4 regions of the Pseudoalteromonas sp. SR43-2 genome follow, and region 1 is predicted to be linked to each of the others. Evidence: predicted binding sites of a transcription regulator. Region 1 holds the regulator's gene; each other region holds the start of a gene.
The links. Region 1 encodes sigma-54, which starts transcription at its own class of promoters, with help from an activator protein. Its sites were predicted from a motif close to GTTGGCACGNNNNTNGNNT; they were not measured.
Positions count from the first base shown of each region.

Region 2: the regulator sigma-54 is predicted to act here: its motif matches at 1,452-1,470, upstream of H5120_RS14875 (PA2169 family four-helix-bundle protein).
Region 3: the regulator sigma-54 is predicted to act here: its motif matches at 2,619-2,637, upstream of H5120_RS07450 (DUF1328 domain-containing protein).
Region 4: the regulator sigma-54 is predicted to act here: its motif matches at 2,360-2,378, upstream of H5120_RS04760 (CsbD family protein).

Region 1 is NZ_JACJED010000001.1:62,331-66,550, reverse strand. Features, by position in the region: gene lptC (LPS export ABC transporter periplasmic protein LptC) at 1-118, shown strand, start outside; gene lptA (lipopolysaccharide transport periplasmic protein LptA) at 108-653, shown strand; gene lptB (LPS export ABC transporter ATP-binding protein) at 650-1,375, shown strand; gene H5120_RS00340 (RNA polymerase factor sigma-54) at 1,445-2,944, shown strand; gene hpf (ribosome hibernation promoting factor) at 2,971-3,258, shown strand; gene ptsN (PTS IIA-like nitrogen regulatory protein PtsN) at 3,263-3,715, shown strand; gene rapZ (RNase adapter RapZ) at 3,734-4,220, shown strand, end outside.
Region 2 is NZ_JACJED010000018.1:43,954-48,173, forward strand. Features, by position in the region: gene aceK (bifunctional isocitrate dehydrogenase kinase/phosphatase) at 1-378, shown strand, start outside; gene H5120_RS14870 (LysR family transcriptional regulator) at 398-1,336, shown strand; gene H5120_RS14875 (PA2169 family four-helix-bundle protein) at 1,514-1,957, shown strand; gene H5120_RS14880 (biopolymer transporter ExbD) at 2,272-2,664, shown strand; gene H5120_RS14885 (TonB-dependent siderophore receptor) at 2,738-4,220, opposite strand, start outside.
Region 3 is NZ_JACJED010000006.1:172,834-177,053, reverse strand. Features, by position in the region: gene H5120_RS07470 (aspartate kinase) at 3-1,220, shown strand; gene csrA (carbon storage regulator CsrA) at 1,312-1,503, shown strand; gene H5120_RS07460 (YcxB family protein) at 1,554-2,021, opposite strand; gene H5120_RS07455 (hypothetical protein) at 2,156-2,347, opposite strand; gene H5120_RS07450 (DUF1328 domain-containing protein) at 2,406-2,579, opposite strand; gene H5120_RS07445 (OadG family protein) at 3,099-3,344, shown strand; partial or broken gene oadA (sodium-extruding oxaloacetate decarboxylase subunit alpha) at 3,356-4,220, shown strand, end outside.
Region 4 is NZ_JACJED010000004.1:116,361-120,580, reverse strand. Features, by position in the region: gene H5120_RS04765 (xanthine dehydrogenase family protein molybdopterin-binding subunit) at 1-2,056, shown strand, start outside; gene H5120_RS04760 (CsbD family protein) at 2,119-2,316, opposite strand; gene hrpB (ATP-dependent helicase HrpB) at 2,602-4,220, shown strand, end outside.

The DNA of each region.
Region 1 (4,220 bases):
ACCCGTCATTATCACTGGACCCAATTTAAAAATCACTGGTAAAGGCCTAGAGGCCGACTTAAAAACCGAAGTGATAAAACTAATTAACCATACGCGAACCATATATTATGACCAATAAAATATTAAAATCACTTATAATTCCTACACTTATACTAGCGTTTAATAGTAGTGCTGCAGAGCAAAACACGCAACCTGCTGCCAATCAAATTTCAATAAGTGCCGACAAGCAAGAAGGTCAATTAAAAGCTAATGTCGGGATTTTTGAGAAAAACGTTGAGATAATTCACGGTAATCGCCGCATTACAGCCGATCGCCTCGAAGTACACAAACGCGATGAACTTGGTGATAATAAACAATTATTAATTGCCACAGGTAGCCCTGCGCACTTTGAAGAAAAGCAATCAGATGGCACGACTATGAGCGCCAGTGCTGACGAAGTACGTTATGATGTATCTAAGCGTTTTTTAACGCTTGTTGGTAATGCACAAGTATCGCAAGCCGGACAAAAAATAAATGCTAAAAGCATTACCTACGACATAGAGCAGCAGCTCATCAGTGCCGAAAAAGATGAAAACTCAACTGACCGCGTTCACACAATTTTAGTACCGATCGAAACTAAAAAAAGTAAAAAAGGCGATAAAGGTCAACCATGAGCACATTAAAAGCAGAACTATTGGCAAAAAGCTATAAAGGTCGTGAAGTTGTAAAAAACGTCGGCCTCGAAGTACAAGCTGGCAGTATAGTTGGCTTACTTGGCCCTAACGGTGCTGGTAAAACAACGACTTTTTATATGATCGTAGGGCTTGTTCCTAGCGACAAAGGTAAAATATCTATTGATGATAACGATATTACTCTTTTACCTATGCATAGTCGTGCTAGATTAGGCATAGGCTACTTACCGCAAGAGTCATCAATTTTTAGAAAGCTGACTGTTTATCAAAACTTAATGGCCATTTTAGAAACGCGCAAAGAACTAAATAAACAAGCCAGAGAAGATACGCTCAATAACTTATTAGATGAATTTAGCATACAACACATTCGTGATAGCCAAGGTATGGCATTATCGGGTGGAGAACGTCGTCGTGTAGAAATAGCACGAGCGCTGGCAGCAGATCCTAAATTTATATTACTGGATGAACCGTTTGCCGGTGTTGACCCTATTTCGGTATTAGATATAAAGAAAATAATAGAACATCTTAAAAATCGTGGGATTGGAGTATTAATTACCGACCATAACGTAAGAGAGACCCTTGATGTTTGCGAAAAAGCCTACATTGTTTCTCATGGGGAGCTGATTGCATCAGGTACTCCAGAACACGTATTAAATGATAAAACAGTACGCGATGTTTATTTAGGCGAGCAATTTAGGCTGTAACATTTACGCCATGTCTTTAAGCATCTGCTAGTATTAATTATAACAACATAAAAGGATTGTTAGAGATACATGAGGCAATCACTACAGCTGCGCATGGGCCAGCAACTTACAATGACTCCACAGCTGCAACAAGCTATTCGTTTGTTGCAACTCAGTACATTGGATCTCCAGCAAGAAATACAAGAAGCTCTCGACAGTAATCCACTATTAGAGGTTGAAGAGGCAGACTATTCTGAAGACGCTGCTGGTAAAAACGAGCAAAAAGCTGATACCGATGACATAACTGTTAGCGCATCTGCTGATGATGCTCCGAGCGAATATGAACAAGATACTGGTGAAGCACTTGCAAAAGACACGCTAAGTGACGACATGGCTATGGATGTTAGTTGGGATGAGTACATGAGTGCCGCTCCTGCAGCCTCATCAGGTCCAATGCCTGAAGACGAATCAATATACCAAGGCGCCTCTACTGAAACGCTCCATGAGTATTTAATGTGGCAATTACAACTAACGCCATTTAGCCCTACCGATGAAGCCATCGCTATTGCGATTGTAGAGGCCGTCGATGATTCAGGTATTTTAACATTAAGCTGCGAAGAGATTTTAGAAAGCTTTAATCAAGAAAACGAAGATGATAACGAAGTCGAACTTGATGAAATTGAAGCGGTATTAAAACGCATCCAACTGTTTGATCCTGTGGGTATTGCCGCACGTAGTTTACAAGAGTGTTTGTGTATTCAGCTTAATCAATTTGATAAAGAAACACCTTACATTAATGAAACGAAAATGATTTTAACCGAGCATATTGATCTATTAGCAGCTCGCGACTATCGTACATTAATGAAAAAAACTAAGCTTAAAGAAGAAGAGCTTAAAGAAGTGATGACACTAATACATACTCTCAACCCAAAACCTGCAGATACTATTGTAAGGGAAGAATCTGAGTATGTTATTCCTGATGTGTCAGTTAAAAAAATTAAAGGCCGCTGGGTTGTCGAATTAAACCCAGATAGCATGCCTAAAATTCGTGTTAATAGCCAATACGCGGCAATGTCTCGCACTGTAAAATCAAGTGGCGACAGCCAGTTTATCCGCTCACATTTACAAGAAGCTAAATGGTTTATTAAAAGCTTAGAAAGTAGAAACGACACGCTATTAAAAGTTACTAATTGTATTGTTAAGCAACAACAAGGCTTTTTTGAACATGGCCCTGAAGCCATGAAACCAATGGTTTTAAATGATGTCGCTGAAATGGTAGAAATGCACGAATCGACAATTTCGCGTGTGACTACTCAAAAGTACATGCATACACCCCGTGGTATATTTGAGCTTAAATATTTTTTCTCAAGCCATGTAAGTACTGAAAACGGTGGTGAATGTTCATCTACAGCAATACGTGCGCTTATCCGAAAATTAATCGCAGCAGAAAACTCAGCAAAACCATTGAGTGATAGCAAAATAGCGGATATATTGGCTGAGCAAGGAATTAAAGTAGCGAGACGTACAATCGCAAAATACCGCGAATCTCTTGCTATTCCACCGTCAAATCAGCGTAAAAGTCTGATTTAAGACGCTAAACTAAGAGGGTAATGCTTATGCAACTAAACTTAACTGGTCGTCACGTAGAATTAACCGATTCACTAAGAGACTATATTAATACTAAATTTGCGAAGCTTGAAAGACACTCTGATCATATTAATAATGTTCATGTCATTCTCGATGTAGAAAAGTTAAATCAAAAAGCAGAAGCCACAATACACGTAAGCGGTGCTGAGCTATTTGCCTCTACAGAACATCAAGATATGTATGCCGCTATTGACTCGTTGATCGACAAGCTCGATCGCCAAGTAATCAAACACAAAGAGAAGCTTGCTCGACACTAATATGATGAAATTAAGTTCACTTATATGCCAGGACTGCAGCAAAGCTGCGGTCCTTTTTAATAGCAAAAAAAGAATTTTAGAGTTCATTAGCGAACTTGCTCACGACAAACTTCCGTATTTACCGCAACAAGATATTCTTAATGCTTTAATGAGCAGAGAGAAATTAGGTAGTACAGGTATAGGGCGTGGCATTGCTATTCCTCATGGAAGAATGAGCGGTGCAGAAGAGCCTTTGGCTTTAGTGCTCGTTAGCGAAACTCCAATAAACTTTGATGCAATCGATAATCGCCCTGTTGATATTTTTGTCGCACTCATCGTACCAGATGGCGATAACCAGCAGCACTTAAAGACTCTAGCAACCATTGCTGATAAACTAAACAACAAAGATTTTTGTAAACAGTTACGCAGTGCAAAATCTGATACTGAGCTTTACCAAGTTATTGTCGATCAATCATAGTTTTATAAAGGGTGTTAAATGGAGTTAATTATCATAAGCGGCCGTTCTGGTTCTGGAAAGTCGGTTGCTTTGCGCGTTGTAGAAGATTTAGGTTATTATTGCGTTGATAATATTCCAGTAAACCTACTACCTTCATTAGTTCGCAGTGTGTCTGATAGCTACGATAAAATTGCTGTTAGCATAGATGTGCGCAACATCCCTAAAGAACAAGATGAATTTAACGATATTCTTGAATACTTACCAGGCTTTGCAAACCCTACGTTATTTTATTTAGATAGCGACGATCAGACATTGATCAAACGCTTTTCTGAAACACGCAGATTACACCCACTATCAATAGACTCGTTGCCGCTTGATTTAGCCATCAAAAAAGAAAAAGAATTACTTGATGTATTAACCACTCGCGCCGACTTTATGATAGATACGACTGATTTAAGTGTTCATCAACTCGCTGAATCTATTCGTGAAAAGATTTTAGGTAAAAAAGATAAGCAACTGATTGTCA
Region 2 (4,220 bases), on a different contig from region 1:
ATTGCTGTTAATATATTCCCTGGTGATATGCTCTTAAAAAACTTTGGTGTAAGTAAGCACAAACGTATTATTTTTTACGATTACGATGAAGTCCAATATCTAACCGATATGAACTTTAGAGCATTACCAAAAGCAAAGAGCTATGACGACTATTTAATGGATGAACAAAGTTACTCTGTTGCACCACAGGATGTATTTCCTGAGCAGCTTTGTACATTTGTAATGCCAAACCCTATGTATAAAAAGTTTTTCCTCAGCACTCATCCAGAGCTTATAGATGTTAGCTTTTGGAAGCAGGCACAACAAAATATAAAAAATGGTCAGGTAAGTCATATTTACCCATACCCGACAGCACAGCGCTTTATTCACCACTGGTAAGCGCTAAAGGACACACACAATGAATATAAGTAAAATAGATTTAAATTTACTCGTTTACCTCGATACATTGCTTCGAGAATGCAACGTAACACGCGCTGCTAATCAATTGAGTATAACGCAACCTGCAATGAGTAATGGCCTTAAACGTCTTCGTAACTTATTTAACGACCCTATTTTAGTTCGTACCAGCGATGGTATGGTACCTACCGAGCGTGCTTTGGAGTTACAACCCGTTATTCGTGGCATTTTAATGACCCTTGAAGAAACTCTAGCACCTAATCGAGAATTTGAGGCAAGCCAAAGTAAGCGTGTGTTTAGAATAATGGCCAGTGATTACGCTGCAAGTACGTTAGCGCCAAAGCTATTAAGTAAACTACACGAAGAAGCCCCCGATACTACTTTAGATATACTCACACCAAGTGATGTCACCTTTCATGATGTAGAAAACGGTAAAGTAGATATGGCAATCAACCGTTTTGAAAACTTACCTCAGTCTTTTCATCATAAACGTATTTGGAAAGACAGTTTTTGCTGCTTAGTTAAGGCCGACAACCCTATTATTGAAAACTTTAGCCTCGACAGCTACTTAAAAGCGCGCCATATATGGGTGAGTAAAACAGGTTTTGGTGTAGGTGTGGGCATGGACCCTAAAGATGTGCAAAAACTTGGTTGGGTTGACGAAGCACTTGCCCACTTTGGTAAACATCGTAACATTGCCACTTTTACGCGTAACTACCATGTAGCGATTCATTTAGCTAAAGAGAAAAATTTGATTGCGACCCTTCCTTCAAAAGCCGCAAATATATATTTAGATGATCCGGGGCTTAAAATTTTAGAGCCACCGTTTCCAATTCCTCCTTTTGAGCTTGATATGATTTGGAGCCCACTGTTACATCGCGATGCGAGCCATATCTGGTTACGCCAAAAAGTAGCTGAAGTAGCTGAAGAGCTAAAATAACTTTATTACACAATATAATGTAAAAATTGCTAAGTTAATACTTTCCTCATTAACTTAGCCCCTTTCTGAAACACAATTAAACTAATAAAATCAAACAACTACATAAAAATAAAAACGTGGAACATACATTGCTTTTATTAAATTGAACTATACATTCATTTAATTAAAGAGGTCATTATGAACACCCATCAAGGATCAGAAGTAAATCATATTACTGACATCATTCAAGTTATGAACAGCGGCATCGACTTTTATCAAAAAGCACAGGAAAAAGTTGAAGACCCTGCTATTGGCGCACTTTTTCAGCGTATGATAGATGCCCGAAAAGTGAGTGTTGAGCGCTTGCAGCCATATGCAATTAATGAAAAAGGCGAACGCGAAGATGGTTCATCTTTCGCAGTTGAAGCACGACGTGCATACACAGCCTTACTTACTACATTCACCTCACATAACGACAGCACGTATGTAAAAGAGCTTGAAGAAGTAGAAGATAAAACGCTTGTAGAAATTAAAGCCGCTATGGATAAACCACAACCGGCTGATTGCGAAGCTGCACTGGCTAAAACATTATTAACAATGCAAAGCTGCCATGCAGAAATGAGCCGTATGCAAAAGCATTAAGCTGACATAGCGCATAACTAGAACCCAGCCTCGAGCTGGGTTTTTTATTGCCTCTAATACCAATCTGCATAGTTTTTAAAGCAATTTAACGAATTGAATTACACTATAACGATGCTAAATAGATCCCATATTTAAGCAGATCGGTATAAACACCACCTTATTTCACCACATTTTAAAAACATAATTAGTACAAATATTTAATGTTATTAGAATGTTTATTTAACCACGCTTTATCTTTGCTGTGCTAATTTTGTTAATAGGTACCTAAAACCTTGCTGTGGCGCCGCAGCATTTAATTAAAAATAAGGTCCAATATGAAAAAACTAACCAAACTACAAAATAATGCCGATGTAGATATGACCCCGATGTTAGACATAGTGTTCATATTACTAATTTTCTTTATTGTAACTACATCTTTTGTAAAACCTGTGGCTATTGAATTAAACCGACCACTCGACAGCCCTCAAATAGATAAGCCTGTTAAAAATGCTTTATTTAGAATTGATGAAAGTAACGGAGTATATTTTTCTGGGAGGTTAATTGATTTAGAGCAAGTTGCGACTAATTTAGCTATGTTCGCGGCTGAATATGAAATAAGTTCGGTACTTATAACCGCAGACGAAAACAGTACACATAATACTTTAATGAATGTAATGAATAATATTAAGCAATACGATGATTATCCAATAAGTTTGATTTCTAAATAAAATCAGCCCAAGCTAAAACCAAAAAAAGGGCCTTACGGCCCTTTGAGTTAAATAACAAAAGGGAGGTTAGTAATTAAAAACGGTATTCTGCACCTACGTAGTAGTAAGCACCGTTAAATCCAAACGGAGCCGAACGACGTGAGTAGTCAAACACACCTGAGCTGCTAATTACGGTATTACCATTAGCATCTACAATAGTACCTGAGCGAGAGTTACCTATTTCATTTTTATCTGGGTAAACATCGAACAAGTTATTTGCACCAATATTTACTGATAAGTCTTCAGTAACGAAGTAGTTAACTTTAACGTCAGTTAAAATTTCTGCGCCATACGTTTGACGACCACCATCTTCTACTGTGTATTCACCAAAACGATTAAGTGAGAGGTTAACAGTCCAATCATCACGTTGATAAAGCGCACTTAAGTTAATACGGTCCTCTGGTTGCCACTCTTCTATAATAGAGATGTCTTCAGCTGAGAATATATCTTCTACTTTTACTGTCTCAAGGCTTGAGCCAGCAGGAGAGAACAACGATACAACATCTGTTTTGGTAAAGTTAGCTGCAAGTGTAAAATCAAGTGTGCCGCCTAAACCTTCAGTGTTCCACGTTGCTACAAAATCAACACCACGTGTTTCTGTATCAGCACCATTTAAGAAAAACTGCCCTACGCCAGCACCTGCACTATTTAGTGCTGCATCAAGGCTTGTAGATAACCCTTTACCTAAGCGATCACTAATTACAATACGGTCGTCAATATCAATCGAGTAGTAATCAACGGTTACATTAATATTATCGGTAACGTTATACACAATACCTAAACTACGGTTTTGTGATTTTTCTTCTTTAAGTTTTGGAATACCTAAACTTTGCGCAAGTGTTGAATCATTTCTAAATGTACCAACTTCTTCTGCAACTAAATTCCCATTAGTATCAACAACAAATTGTGTGCTTACGTTATTAAAGTAAAGCTGCTGCATTGAAGGCGCTCTAAATCCTGAGCTTAATGCACCACGTAATGAAATATCGTCGGTAATAGACCAGTTACCAGCAAGTTTAAAGTTTACTGTATCGCCAAAACCTTTGTAGTTATCGTAGCGAAGTGCACCAGATAAAATCACATCTTCAATTACATAAGATTCTGCATCTACGTAAAATGAAATTACATCACGTGACTCATCCACTGAAGACGCAGGTGATGAACCACCAAAACCTTGTGAACCACCCGATGCATCTTCAGAGCCAACACCGCCACTTAAACCGCTGTAAATACTTACACCATTTAATGTATCGTAATCGCGGTACGCATATTCATTACCTTCTAAAATACGGTATTCATCAGTACGTATTTCAGCACCCATTGCTAACGAATAATCATCAAAGTTTTGCGTAAAATCAATATTGATTGTTTGCAGTGATAATTCCATGCCGTAAGCGTACGCTTCACGTGGAATAGTTGTACGAATATCAGCTGCACTTAAGCCTTGGTCATAACGTAAAAAGTTAGCGTATGAGGCATTGATAGTGTCACTTGTAGTGTAATCAATGCTGTTCTCA
Region 3 (4,220 bases), on a different contig from region 1:
AAGTGGCGCTTATTGTTCAAAAATTCGGTGGCACTTCGGTCGGCTCGATAGAGAGAATTGAAGCGGTCGCCGACCTTGTTGTAAAAACCAGACAACAAGGACACCAAGTGGTTGTGGTGCTCTCGGCTATGTCGGGAGAAACCAACCGCTTAATTAATCTCGCCAAACAAATCGATACTCGCCCGAGTAGCCGTGAACTAGATGTACTTATTAGCACCGGAGAGCAGGTTTCTGTATCACTACTTGCTATGGCTATTATAAAACGTGGCCACTCTGCTGTGAGCTTATTAGCCGATCAAGTCAATATTTTAACCGATAACATGTTTGGTAAAGCTCGTATTGCAGAGGTTGCTGCTACGCGTTTGAAGCATGAGCTTGAGCATAATCGTATTGCTATTATTGCTGGGTTTCAGGGGCGTGATGTTGAGGGCAATATTACAACGCTTGGGCGCGGCGGCACCGATACATCGGCTGTAGAAATAGCAGCGGCTATAAAAGCTGACGAATGCCAGATCTATACAGACGTTGACGGCGTATATACTACAGATCCTCGTGTTGAACCTAACGCGCGCAGAATGAGCCAAGTTACCTTTGCCGAAATGCTAGAGCTGGCAAGTTTAGGGGCGAAAGTTTTGCATATTCGCTCAGTAGAAGCCGCAGGAAAACATAATGTGCCACTTAGGGTGCTTTCGAGCTTTAATCCCGATGAAGGTACATTAATAAGTTTTGAGGAGAACGATATGCCAAGCAAGGTTGTATCGGGGATTGCGTTTAATCGTGACGAATGCTTAATTAAGGTACAAGGTGTGCCAACGGGCACGCAATATCTTTCAAAAATATTGAAACTTTTTGCCGAAAATGGCATCGAAATAGATATGATTAATCAAGTTAATCATAACTTTGAAAAAATAGACTATGCTTTTACTGTGCACTCGAATGATTATCTGCAAGCACTTGAATTATTGAGTGAAGATCAAGCTCAGCTCAGTGCTCAAAATATAAGCGGATTGCAAGCAGTAGCTAAAGTCTCTGCTGTTGGCATGGGTATGAAATCACATTCTGGTGTCGCTAGTTTATTTTTTGATGCATTAGCGCAGGAAAATATTAATGTGGTTTTAGTCTCGACTTCAGAGATTAAAATTTCAGTTTTAATAGATGAAAAGTACTTAGAGTTGGCTGTTCGTGCATTACACAAGGCATTTTTAACAGAAAATGGATAGATTGCGAGTTTTTACTTACTTTTCAGTCTAATTTTCATTAGTATGTTTAAGCGGAATCTTATAATTTTTATTGGAACATGGGAGCAAGAGAATGCTAATACTAACTCGTAGAGTAGGTGAAACCCTAATGATTGGTGACGAAGTAACAGTTACTGTTCTAGGTGTTAAAGGAAATCAAGTTCGAATCGGTGTTAATGCACCAAAAGACGTATCAGTGCATCGTGAAGAGATTTACATGCGCATACAAGCTGAAAAGTCGAACCCTAATCCGGGCAATGCTTAATCAACACGTATACGTAGTTGAGTAATTAACTCAACTAGACTAAAAGCCACTCACTGAGTGGCTTTTTTGTTTATAAAAGCGAGTGTTTCAGGACTAAGTATTTGTTTTGATATGTACTGCATGCCGCTTTTGTTTTTAATAATAATACCTTGCTGGGTGTCTATTACTTCGCTTATATTTTGCCATTCTAATTGATAGCTTTTGTAATGATTAGCAGATTTAATACCTTCTTCATCAAAGGTAAGTGTTACCTCAGAGCCTGATGCTCTGCTGAGCATTTGTCTGGTTACCCACCATGGTCTGCGATAGTAAAAAGCGACGCACTCGAGTACCGCTAACATGATCATAAACGATCCTAAGTAATGATCGTCTAAAACATAAATGCCAAATAAACCAAGCGCAACTAACAGCACAAGTAAAAAGTATTTAGGTTTTGCACGCTTACTATAAGGGAGTGACTCATCAAAACACTCGTAAAAGTAGGGTTTATCTAATGTGTAGGTGGTTGTGAATACCATTTTGCCTTGCTTTAAATATCGTTTTTTTTATTTTAACAAGCTAACTGCTAAATGAGCAGCTTTATAGTCAGTGATTTTATTACTGGCACAAAAAAACGGCTCGAAAGCCGTTTTTTTTAGCGGTTCAAGAAGAATTAACAGTTAGTTTCTTCAGCGTTCACGCCTTCTTTAACATTTTCACATGCATCTTCAACAGAGTTTTGCACGTCAGTTACTGCTTCGTCGATACGTTCGCCAGCATCTTCTGCATGGTTGTCTTCACAACCCATCATGAAAAAACCTGCAAATACTGCGATTAGTGCTGCTTTTAAAGTTGTAGAGTTCATAGTGTAATTCCTTGTAAGTATTAATTAAATTTTAGTGTTAGTTAGTTGAATGCTTTATCTACCTGGGTGATTTACCACGTAGTGCACCTGAAACTAATGAAATCACTAAAAGTACTAAAAAGATAAAAAATATAATTTTTGCTATACCAGCTGCGGCACCTGCGATGCCACCAAAACCTAACACTGCAGCGATTAAAGCAATAACTAAAAATGTAATTGTCCAGCGTAACATTGTTTTCTCCTTGGTTATCAAATTTGTTCATAATAATTAATGCCAGTTATATGCCAAAGTTTATTTAGTATAAATATCAATTGGTTATGGTTTTTTGCTGTTACTCTAGTTATTAGTTGGTTAGTAACTTTTACGCTTTGTTATGTAAGTTATTCACACTGTTGCAAATAACTACTAAATGTTCACTAAATAGACTTATTTTGGTAAGACCAATTAACAAGTGGTGTGTGGCTTTGCATTTTATATTAAGAATTAGTGTTTATTTTTACTTAGCTTGATAGTTAATTAACAACTTCCATATAACTATTAGCTATAGTCGTTATTTCTTGTATGTATTGTAGAGCGCGTGATTGCTGAGTTATAGCATGTAAATTAATTGAGTGTTATGTTGTTTATTGTTTAATTGGTTTTACCAATTTACAAGATGTAGACAAAGCGATTAGTTTTGTTATTATCCAGTGAATAAATATTTAATTAAATCGATTTTTTATTTTCGATATGGGTTTCAAGGGGAGAAAAATGGATATAGGTGCTCTACTCACAACGGCTGGTAACTTAATGCTTACTGGCATGGTTGGGGTGTTTGTATTTCTGTCGATATTAATTGGTGCAGTAACGCTTATGTCTAATTTGGTGACGCGCTTTAGCGAACCTGACGTGGCGACACCAGTTAAATCACCATCTTTTAAATCTCAAGGTGTGCCTAATGAGCACATCGCTGCTATTAGTGCTGCCATTGCTCAGTACAAATCAAATAATAAATAAGGGGCACACACATGGCTAAATTAAAATTAACAGAATTGGTATTACGCGATGCTCACCAATCATTATTAGCAACGCGTATGCGCCTAGACGATATGCTACCGATTGCTAGCAAATTAGACGATGCGGGTTATTGGTCTATTGAATCGTGGGGTGGTGCTACATTTGACTCGTGTATTCGTTATTTAGGCGAAGATCCTTGGGAGCGTATTCGTGCACTTAAAAAAGCGATGCCTAATACTAAACAGCAAATGCTATTACGCGGTCAAAACTTATTAGGTTACCGCCATTACGCTGATGACGTAGTTGAAAAATTTGTAGAACGTGCACATAAAAATGGCGTTGACGTATTTCGTATATTTGATGCAATGAACGATGTTCGCAATCTAGAAACAGCTATTAAAGCGGCTGTAAAAGTAGGCGCTCACGCTCAAGGTACTATTTCGTACACAGTTAGCCCAGTTCATACACTTGATATGTGGCTAACTCTTGCAAAGCAGCTTGAAGATATGGGTTGTCATTCAATTTGTATTAAAGATATGGCGGGTTTATTAAAGCCGTACGATGCTGAACAACTAATTAAAGCACTTAAAGAAACTGTATCTATTCCAATTGCTATGCAGTGCCACGCTACAACAGGTTTAAGTACTGCTACTTACCAAAAAGCAATTGATGCTGGCATTGATATGCTCGATACCGCTATTTCATCAATGAGTATGACTTATGGACATTCTGCAACTGAAACTATTGTATCGATAGTTGAAGGGACTGAGCGTGATACTGAGCTTGATTTAAACCACCTAGAAGAAATTGCTGCTTACTTTAGAGATGTACGTAAAAAATATGCGGCATTTGAAGGTAGCTTAAAAGGGGTTGACG
Region 4 (4,220 bases), on a different contig from region 1:
TCGCTCTGAAATGGGTCAGCAAATTCGCACCGCGATTGCGCAAATAGTTGCCGATGAAATGGAAGCCGCGTGGGATAAGGTTATTGTTATTCAGGGTAAGGGCGACCCTAAATACGGCGATCAAAATACCGATGGCTCGCGCAGTATTCGCTACAACATGCAGCGCCTGCGTGAAATGGGCGCAAGTGTACGTTACATGATGCAGCACGCTGCCGCCAAGTATTGGGAAGTTGACCCGCAGACCTGTACTGCTAATCAACACGTTGTTACACACAGCTCAGGTAAATCGCTTACTTATAAAGATTTAATCGACTTAGCGCTTACAATAACGCCACCAGAAGCTGACAAACTAACACTTAAAACACGCAAAGAATGGCGCTACATTAATACTGGCATGGCGCACATAGATTTAGCCGATTTAGTAACAGGTAAAGCAATATTTGCAGCCGATGTACGCGAACCACAAGCGCTGGTGGCTATAATTGAACGCCCGCCAGTGGTAGGCGGTGTTGTTAAGTCGTTTGATGCCAGTGCTACAAAAGCGATAAACGGCGTTATAGATGTTATTGAAATTCCTGCACCAAAAGGCGCACCGCAGTTTCAGCCAAAAGGTGGAATTGCGATTATAGCTAAAAACACATGGGCTGCATGGCAAGGGCGTAAAGCATTAAAAGTCGTGTGGGATGATGGCAAAAATGGCGATTACAATTCAGAAGAATTTAAAAAGTCATTATTAAAAACAGTACAAACTCCACAGGCAAACATACGTGATAAAGGAGATGCCATGGGCGTGTTGGCTAAATCGAGCAATAAACTCGTAGCTGATTATTACGCGCCGCATCTTGCTCAAGCACCAATGGAGCCGCCGTGTGCAACAGCTATGTACAACAAAGATAGTGTTGATATATGGGCTGCTACGCAAAATCCACAAGCCGATATGAAAACAGTGGCTGCCATGCTTGGCATGGATGAGAGCAAAATTAATGTTCACGTTACCATGTTAGGAGGCGGCTTTGGGCGTAAGTCAAAACCTGACTTTTCAGCTGAAGCAGCTTACCTTTCAATGAAAGTAGGCAAGCCTATTCGTGTGCAATGGACGCGTGAAGACGACATACAACATGGTTTTTACCATGCGGTTTCGGCTCAGCACATTGAAGCATCGCTAGATAAAAATGGCGCAATAGAATCGTATTTACACCGCACCGCGTTTTCACCAATTACCTCTACCTTTTCAGAAGGGGCGACTACGCCAGGGAGCTTTGAACTGCGCTTAGGGTTTACCGATAACCCAATTAACACGCCTAATATGAAGCTAGAAAACGGTGATGCGCAAGCCAAAGTTCGAATTGGTTGGATGCGCTCTGTATCAAATATTTTTCATGCCTTTGCTATTCAGTCATTTATTGGCGAAGCAGCGCACAAAGCCGGTCGCGACCAAAAAGACTATTTACTAGACACCATAGGTCCGAGTCGTATTGTTGATGTAACAGAGCAAAATGCTACATACGATAATTACGGTGGCAATAAAGAGGTTTACCCTTTAGATATTGGCAGACTGCGCCATGTTATTGAAAAAGTGGCTGACATGAGTAAATGGGGGCGAGAGCTTCCTAAAGGGCGAGGTTTAGGCATAGCAGCACACAGAAGCTTTTTAACTTACGTAGCTACGGTAGTTGAAGTAGAAGTGTCGGATGCTGGCGATTTAAACGTAATTAAATCGTGGGTTGCCATTGACGCGGGTACGGTTGTAAACACTGACACCGTTAAAAACCAAACCCAAGGTGGCTCTATTTATGGGATTACAACTGCAATCAGCGATGGTATTACCTTTGATAAAGGCCGCGTGCAGCAAAGTAACTTTCATGATTATCGCGTACCGCGTATGAGCGACTCACCTCTTGAGATTGAAGTTGAAATTGTACAAAGCGATGCACCACCAGCAGGGGTAGGTGAGCCATCTACACCAGTTTATGCACCAGCATTATGTAATGCTATTTTTGCAGCGTGCGGAAAGCGTATTAGGCAGTTACCGATTGGTAACCAATTAAAAGCGTAGCTAAATAACCTACAGCTTAAACAAAAAAACCGCCAAATGGCGGTTTTTTTAGAAGTTAGCGATTAGTGAGTTTTTTCAAACTCATCAACTTCACGCTCTGCTTCTTCTTTAGATTTACCATACTGCTGCTGGATTTTACCCACTAGCTCTGTACGGCTACCTTCAATTTTATCTAAATCGTCGTTGGTAAGATCGCCCCATTTTTGTTGAGCCTTACCTTTAAGTTCGTTCCAATTACCTTTCATACGATCGCTGTTCATAAGTTTCTCCTTACTTAGATTTAATTAACGTTCAGTATAAAAGGAGCAAGGCGTGTACCAACAAGTTAAATTTTTATTTTTCATTTACAATCATGGTGTTATGTTTTTATTGAGGCAGTAATGATTAATGTTGTGAGCACATCCTTAAAAAATGTACAGAGCGGTCTGTAATTATTTCTGATTATGTAACCCTTAATTAAATCCTTTATAACCACATAGCTTTAGCGGCGCGTTTATTTTTGGTTTTTGTTACAATGCCTGCAAAGCAATTTAGGGTAAATAGCTGTGCTGCCGGTTCAAGACATATATCAACAACTCGTTACTAAATTACAAAGTAATCCTATTACGTTATTACAAGCGCCGCCTGGTGCGGGTAAATCGACGTGGTTGCCGCTGCAACTCATGCGTGACGGGCATTTTAAACGTATTGTAATGCTAGAGCCTCGCCGTTTAGCTGCTCGTAATATAGCCAGTTATTTAGCAAAGTGCCAAAACGAGAGTGTTGGGCAAAGTGTGGGCTTGCGGATTAGGGGCGAGAGTAAAGTAAGCGCTAATACGCGCCTCGAAATAGTCACCGAAGGCATGTTAACGCGCATGTTGCAAAACGACCCCGAATTAAGCGATATAGATTTACTGATATTTGATGAATTTCATGAGCGTTCAATTGCAGCAGATACCTCACTTGCCTTTGCGCTCGAGACCCAAAGTGCGCTGCGCGACGATTTAACTATTATGCTTATGTCGGCAACGCTTGATACAGAGCGTTACACTGCGTTTTTTGATTGCCCTGTAATTCAATCGAGCGGTCGCAGCTACCCAATAGACGAAGTATATATACCCATAAAAGATGAAAGTCGCTGGCTTGATGCAATTCCTAACATAATAAAACAAGCACTTAATGAGCAAACAGGTAGCGCATTGGTGTTTTTACCTGGGCAGTTTGAAATACTACGCGTGCAACAAGCACTGAGCGATTTACCCAGTAACTGCCAAGTTGCAACACTATTTGGCGAGCAAGATAAAGCCAATCAGCAAACTGCTATTGCTCCTGCACCAAACGGCATGCGCAAAGTAGTGCTTACCACCAATGTAGCCGAAACCAGTTTAACTATTGAAGGTATACGCATTGTAATTGACAGCGGCAAGCGCCGTGCAGCAACCTTTAATTTAAAAACAGGGGTTACAGAGCTCACAACACAAAGCATATCGCGCTCGTCTGCTGTGCAGCGTGCAGGGCGTGCAGGACGAATAGAGCCGGGCATTGTTTATCGAATTGGCTCAAAGCAAACCTTCGAGCGACGTAATAGCCATGACAATCCCGAAATACTCACATCAGACATAAGCCAACTTATGCTTGAGGCAAAGCAATGGGGAGCCAGTATTGATGAGCTAACCTTGCTCGATAAGCCCACTGAGCAACAATGCGAGCAAGCAAGTAACCTGCTTAACATGCTAGAAGCTATTGATAGCAAAGGTAAGCTCACACCGCTTGGCAGTAAAATGTTAGGTTTTGGTGCTGATATTCGTTTGGCGCATATGCTATTAAAAGCACAAATACTTGATGACCAACTCCATGGTATTTTTAGGCTCGCTATTTATTTAGTGGCATTACTTGAGAGCCGAGTAAATAGTGCAAACGAGTTGAGTTTAGCGCTGCATAGCCAACAGCAACGTCCGCATCCGGTATTTAAGCAACAGTTAAAATATTGGCAAAGCCGCTTAAAAGTAAAAGACGAAAACAGCGAATTAAATACGCATTATATAAGTTTGCTGGTGGCATTGGCATACCCCGATCGCATCGCTAAAAAACGTGGTAATGGTTATTTACTTGCCAATGGTGCTGGGGCTGAGTTAAATGTCGATTACTGGCACAACGACGATTACTTAGCCATAGCAACCATGGG